DNA from 2 places in the Paenibacillus sp. FSL H7-0714 genome. Region 2 is predicted to be linked to the other one. Evidence: a T-box and tRNA genes for the amino acid it is inferred to sense, from the RefSeq annotation. Region 2 holds a T-box; the other holds one or more tRNA genes.
The links. A T-box is a leader RNA that pairs with one kind of tRNA and senses whether it is charged. The one in region 2 lies ahead of metG (methionine--tRNA ligase), so its partner is inferred to be a tRNA-Met.
Positions count from the first base shown of each region.

Region 1: it encodes a tRNA-Met, which carries the amino acid that the T-box ahead of metG (methionine--tRNA ligase) is inferred to sense. The anticodon was not compared.

Region 1 covers NZ_JBBOPT010000001.1:935,584-938,832, reverse strand. The annotation lists gene NST34_RS04175 (YdeI/OmpD-associated family protein) at 1-207, opposite strand, end outside; tRNA gene NST34_RS04170 (tRNA-Gly) at 311-381, opposite strand; tRNA gene NST34_RS04165 (tRNA-Pro) at 394-467, opposite strand; tRNA gene NST34_RS04160 (tRNA-Arg) at 498-574, opposite strand; tRNA gene NST34_RS04155 (tRNA-Gly) at 583-657, opposite strand; tRNA gene NST34_RS04150 (tRNA-Leu) at 664-747, opposite strand; tRNA gene NST34_RS04145 (tRNA-Lys) at 763-838, opposite strand; tRNA gene NST34_RS04140 (tRNA-Gln) at 846-920, opposite strand; tRNA gene NST34_RS04135 (tRNA-Asp) at 937-1,014, opposite strand; tRNA gene NST34_RS04130 (tRNA-Met) at 1,040-1,116, opposite strand; tRNA gene NST34_RS04125 (tRNA-Met) at 1,189-1,265, opposite strand; tRNA gene NST34_RS04120 (tRNA-Val) at 1,283-1,358, opposite strand; tRNA gene NST34_RS04115 (tRNA-Glu) at 1,365-1,436, opposite strand; tRNA gene NST34_RS04110 (tRNA-Ser) at 1,453-1,545, opposite strand; tRNA gene NST34_RS04105 (tRNA-Asn) at 1,551-1,626, opposite strand; tRNA gene NST34_RS04100 (tRNA-Ile) at 1,630-1,706, opposite strand; rRNA gene rrf (5S ribosomal RNA) at 1,765-1,881, opposite strand; rRNA gene NST34_RS04090 (23S ribosomal RNA) at 1,955-3,249, opposite strand, start outside.
Region 2 covers NZ_JBBOPT010000001.1:4,412,411-4,415,659, forward strand. The annotation lists gene NST34_RS19645 (hypothetical protein) at 82-228, opposite strand; gene metG (methionine--tRNA ligase) at 299-1,945, opposite strand; T-box leader at 1,990-2,251, opposite strand; gene NST34_RS19655 (DUF4362 domain-containing protein) at 2,380-2,856, shown strand; gene htpG (molecular chaperone HtpG) at 2,882-3,249, opposite strand, start outside.

The DNA.
Region 1 (3,249 bases), 3.5 Mb from region 2:
ATCCCGTAGTTCCTTCTTTACCACCATAAAATGCTTTCCGTTTCCATGGGGCATAAGCGTTCCTCTATAGGGGATTCCATTTACACTTCCTTTTACCTGTATTCTGGACTTTGTTTCAAATATTTGTTCGGCATCAAAAGGGACGTTAAGATAAGTCCAGCTCCCACTTGCATCAGGTCGCACTAATTTAGCTTCAAATTCAAACATTGCTACCTCCTCAACTAAAAGCTCTAAGTTCTATTGTATCCATATGAATGTAACTATACAAAAAAAACACCTGCCTATAATAGACAGATGTTTCTTAATTATAAGCGGGTGATGGGAATCGAACCCACGCTATCAGCTTGGAAGGCTGAAGTTCTACCATTGAACTACACCCGCAAAGGTATAAAATCGGGATGACACGATTTGAACATGCGACCCCCTGGTCCCAAACCAGGTGCTCTACCAAGCTGAGCTACATCCCGTCAAAACATGTAATTACTTAGTAATAAAAATGGCGCGCCCTGAGAGATTCGAACTCCCGGCCTTTTGATTCGTAGTCAAACGCTCTATCCAGCTGAGCTAAGGGCGCAAAAATTATGGAGCGGAAGACGGGAATCGAACCCGCGACCCTCGCCTTGGCAAGGCGATGCTCTACCGCTGAGCCACTTCCGCAAAATATGGTGCGCGTGAAGGGACTTGAACCCCCACGTCGTGAAACGCCAGATCCTAAGTCTGGTGCGTCTGCCATTCCGCCACACGCGCACACTTTAAAAATAATGGTGAGCCATGAAGGACTCGAACCTTCGACACCCTGATTAAAAGTCAGGTGCTCTACCAACTGAGCTAATGGCTCTCATAAATGGCTGGGGATATAGGATTTGAACCTATGCATGACGGAGTCAAAGTCCGTTGCCTTACCGCTTGGCTAATCCCCAACAATAATTAACTAAATGGCGGAACCGACGAGATTCGAACTCGCGATCTCCTGCGTGACAGGCAGGCATGTTAGGCCAACTACACCACGGTTCCATAGACATAATGCATAAGAGTAAATTGGTTGCGGGGGCAGGATTTGAACCTGCGGCCTTCGGGTTATGAGCCCGACGAGCTACCGGGCTGCTCCACCCCGCGTCATTTAATAATTATATACTATTCATTTACACTACGCCAGCTAGTCCCAAAACATCATGCTTAAGGAAAATTTGGTTGCGGGGGCAGGATTTGAACCTGCGGCCTTCGGGTTATGAGCCCGACGAGCTACCGGGCTGCTCCACCCCGCGTCGTTCTTAAATGAATATGGTGGAGGCTGAGGGGATCGAACCCCCGACCCTCTGCTTGTAAGGCAGATGCTCTCCCAGCTGAGCTAAGCCTCCATGTTATGACCCGTATGGGATTCGAACCCATGTTACCTCCGTGAAAGGGAGGTGTCTTAACCCCTTGACCAACGGGCCATGCTAATAAACTTTGTGGCGGAGAGAGAGGGATTCGAACCCTCGAGACGCTTGTGGCGCCTACACGATTTCCAATCGTGCTCCTTCGGCCAAACTCGGACACCTCTCCATAAATGGCTCCCCGAACAGGACTCGAACCTGTGACAACTCGATTAACAGTCGAGTGCTCTACCAACTGAGCTATCAGGGAATATGGTGGGCCTTAGTGGACTCGAACCACCGACCTCACCCTTATCAGGGGTGCGCTCTAACCAGCTGAGCTAAAGGCCCTTTTTAAGACACATCAATATTAAGGGCAAAAAAAATACCACGGGTAATGTGGTTGTCCGCTTGGCGACGTCCTACTCTCCCAGGACCCTTCGGTCCAAGTACCATCGGCGCTGGAGGGCTTAACGGTCGTGTTCGGGATGGGTACGTGTGGAACCCCTCCGCTATCGCCACCAAACGGGCATTTACAGCGTAAATGCTCAGGCTTGATGCCTGAAAACTGAATCCGAATTGAATTTGCGTATTAAGTATAGGATAAGCCCTCGACCGATTAGTATTGGTCAGCTCCATGCATTACTGCACTTCCACCTCCAACCTATCTACCTCGTCGTCTTCAAGGGGTCTTACTAATTGGGAAATCTCATCTTGAGGGGGGCTTCACGCTTAGATGCTTTCAGCGCTTATCCCGTCCGTACGTAGCTACCCAGCCATGCTTCTGGCGAAACAACTGGTGCACCAGCGGTACGTCCATCCCGGTCCTCTCGTACTAAGGACAGCTCCTCTCAAATTTCCTGCGCCCACGACAGATAGGGACCGAACTGTCTCACGACGTTCTGAACCCAGCTCGCGTACCGCTTTAATGGGCGAACAGCCCAACCCTTGGGACCTACTTCAGCCCCAGGATGCGATGAGCCGACATCGAGGTGCCAAACCTCCCCGTCGATGTGGACTCTTGGGGGAGATAAGCCTGTTATCCCCAGGGTAGCTTTTATCCGTTGAGCGATGGCCCTTCCATGCGGTACCACCGGATCACTAAGTCCGACTTTCGTCCCTGCTCGACTTGTAGGTCTCGCAGTCAAGCTCCCTTATGCCTTTGCACTCTTCGAATGATTTCCAACCATTCTGAGGGAACCTTGGAACGCCTCCGTTACTCTTTAGGAGGCGACCGCCCCAGTCAAACTGCCCGCCTGACACGGTCCCCGTACCCGATTAGGGTACTAGGTTAGAACCTAGATACGATCAGGGTGGTATCCCAACGGCGCCTCCACCGAAGCTTGCGCTCCGATTTCTACGGCTCCCACCTATCCTGTACAGATCGTACCCAAATTCAATATCAAGCTGCAGTAAAGCTCCATGGGGTCTTTCCGTCTTGTCGCGGGTAACCTGCATCTTCACAGGTATTAAAATTTCACCGGATCTCTCGTTGAGACAGCGCCCAAGTCGTTACGCCATTCGTGCGGGTCAGAATTTACCTGACAAGGAATTTCGCTACCTTAGGACCGTTATAGTTACGGCCGCCGTTTACTGGGGCTTCGGTTCATAGCTTCGGGTTACCCCTAACCACTCCCCTTAACCTTCCAGCACCGGGCAGGCGTCAGCCCGTATACTTCGCCTTGCGGCTTCGCACAGACCTGTGTTTTTGCTAAACAGTCGCTTGGGCCTTTTCACTGCGGCCCCCTCGTGCTATTCACACTACCGGGGCACCCCTTCTCCCGAAGTTACGGGGTCATTTTGCCGAGTTCCTTAACGAGAGTTCTTCCGCGCGCCTTAGAATTCTCTTCTCGCCTACCTGTGTCGGTTTGCGGTACGGGCACCTTCTCCTGGC
Region 2 (3,249 bases):
GTAATTTATTGGTTAATCAGCAGGGATGTTTTTATATAAATGTTCATTCTTTAGTAACCTCTGTAGAAAATAATAAATCTATTAAATCTCTTGCGTATACCCAACGTTAACTCTTAGTCCACCTGAGAAGTCAGGATAGAGAGAATCAGCCCATTCATAGACTTCTCGGGTAGAGTCCAATATTTTATTTGCTTCCTTGTAATGCTCATTAATCCATTCGATATCCATTCGGAAACCTCCTCTTTTTGGAGTTCGTGAAAGGGTTAAGGATCCTGCCCGGAGCTTGTCTTAACCATTCCTATTTATTGACTTTTTGTTGTTCTAATCTTTGCTCTTCTTCTTTAATTTGACTTATATCAATTCGTTCAAACAACAATTGCAAATCAGTTACCTGTTGATAAGGGGGAACCGAGCGGGGCTTCCAATTCGGTAGTTCAAGCGATAAGAATCCCCTGATCTTCTCACAAGAAAACGGTAGAAACGGATGCAGCAAATTCGCCAAATTAGCTATAATCTGCACGCATGTATATATTGTAGAACCACAGGACTCCTGATCTTCTTTTACCTGAATCCAAGGTTTTTGCCGATCAAAATACTGATTTGCCTTACGTACATAAAAGAAAATATACTCGAGCGCATCCTTCAAATCTCCCGCTTCAATTAGGCGTCCTGACTCCAGATACAAGAGGTCAATGTTGTCGCTCCACCCCTTATCTAACTTTCCACTTGGCACGATCCCATCATAAAACTTCTCTACAAAAGCCAATGAGCGATTCACAAAGTTACCAAATGCTCCAAGCAGCTCACCATTATGACTATAAATAAACTCTCTCCAGGAAAAATCCGTATCCCGCTTCTCAGGCCCGTTGGCAATTAAGAAATAACGAATAGAGTCAGGATGATACCGCTCTAGAATATCAGGTACCCAGACTGCCCAATTACGGCTAGTGGAGAACTTCTGCCCTTCAAGGGTTAAATATTCGCTGGATATAATCCGATCCGGTAAATGTAGTTCTCTTGCTCCTAATAAGACGGCTGGCCATATCAGGGTGTGAAAAGGAATATTATCTTTACCATGGACATAATAAGCGGTGATGTCCTCTTGCTCCTCTGACCAAAAATCCTCCCAGCTCCGCCCAGACTGTGCAGCCCACTGCTTACTGGCTGATAAATAACCACTTACCGCCTCAATCCAAACATAAATCTTCTTGTCTTCAAATCCAGCTATAGGAACATCTACACCCCAAGATAAGTCTCTTGTTACCGCGCGGTCCTGCAGTTCTTCTTTTAAATAACGTTTGGTCAGTTTTATTGCATTTTCCCTCCAGTGTACTGCTTCCTCTACATATTCCGTTAATTCAGATTGAAATTTAGATAAGCTAAGATAAAAATGTTCTGTCGGTCGTTCTGACGGTGTATTCCCACATAATTTACAGACTCTGTCCAATAAATCGGCAGGGTCTAGAATCGTAGAACAATAATCGCATTGATCTCCACGCGCCCGCTGGCCACATACTGGACAAGTCCCTTCCACGTATCTGTCTGGCAAAAAGCGCTGATCCACCTCACAGTAACATTGCGCAATGGTTTTTTTATATAAATGACCATTCTCTAGTAGCTTCGCAAACAAATCTTGCACAACCTTATGATGCTGCTGTTGATCCGTTCTAGTATAAAGATCATAACTAAATCCCAGCTGTTCAAAACACTGCAGAAACTCTTCGTGGTATCGACTGGCAAAAGCTTCGGGTGTGATCCCTTCATTAGCAGCTTGAACCGCTACAGGTGTGCCATGACAATCGCTGCCTGACACATATAAAACGTTATCCCCCTTGCTGCGAAAATAGCGTGCCAGCACATCCCCAGGCAACACACTTGATAATCTTCCAAGATGTAAAGATCCATTCGCATACGGCCAAGCACCACCTATAAACACATTACTCATTAACCTTCTCCTCCTTTTTTTAGACAACAAAAAAACTCCCATCCACAAAGGACGAGAGTTCTACTCACGTGTTACCACCTAATTTTATAAATGCCTCATGACATTTACCTCTTCAGGTACGACGTTAATAAACGTTTATACCCTAGCACTGTAACGGATGCAGGTTCCGGCGCAGCCTACAACCCAAAAGGTTTCGATGCGCAGCTCTGAGACCATATTCCCAAGGTTTTTCTTTACTCCTTTTCAGCGACCGGAGCTCTCTGTAGAAAGAATTGCCGTGGTACTCTTTCTCTTCTTTGCCTTTAAATATTCAAGTTACTGGAAATGATACTTAATTTTCTGTTTATTGTCAATGTGAAACATCAAGCTCACTGTAACTTTTTCAATTAATTTTCGTCTTTTATATAAATAAGTTACAAGGAGGAGGTCCTTCAATGAAAAAAGTAAACTTGCTTATACTCTCTGTTCTTTTACTAGCAGGGGTATGGGGTTGTTCCGATAATAAGGTTAATTCTGTTCCCAAAAGTGAACCCTATACTTCCGAAAAAGCCATCAGTAGAGGGGATATTGTTTCTTTTGAAAAAGTGTACAACCTCGATAAATTTGAGCAATTTATAACTAATCTCTCCAGCAAAAAAGCAGACAATATACGAGTTACAAGTTACACAGATGAGGGCGATCCCATATTTAAGGATTTGAAGTTTGATGGCAATGTAATTAGTTATAGCTACGATACCTCTAATGATGCATTCGGTGGAAGCAACACAGGAGTCAGAACCGATACCTGCTCCGAAGTGACGAGTAAAAAAAACACACAAGGTGAAATAATCTATTCGATCAGCGGTTGCACAAATAATGACTCTGAAATCGATTACTACCTTTTCCGCACAAAAAAAGCCACCCAATCGTAATACGATAGGATGGCTTTTCTAATATCTATTTCATGATTTTGCAAATATCATTAGTGAATTGAACAGGATCACTAACCTGTAGACCTTCGATCAACAGTGCTTGGTTGTACAGCAGGTTCGTGTATAAACCGAGCTTCTCTTTATCGTTCTCAGCTGCTGCTTTCAAAGACTGGAAGACTTCGTGATGGATGTTGATTTCGAGTACCTTATCCGCTTGAACCTCTTGCCCATTCGGCATCGATTTCAGGATTTTTTCCATCTCGATTGTCAGTTCACCTTCAGCAGAGAGGCATACCGGATGAGTCTTCAAACGTTTGGAAGCTTTAACATTCTTCACTTTGCCGGACAAGATGTCCTTCATCGCTTCAAAAAGCTCCTTGTTTTCGTTCTCTT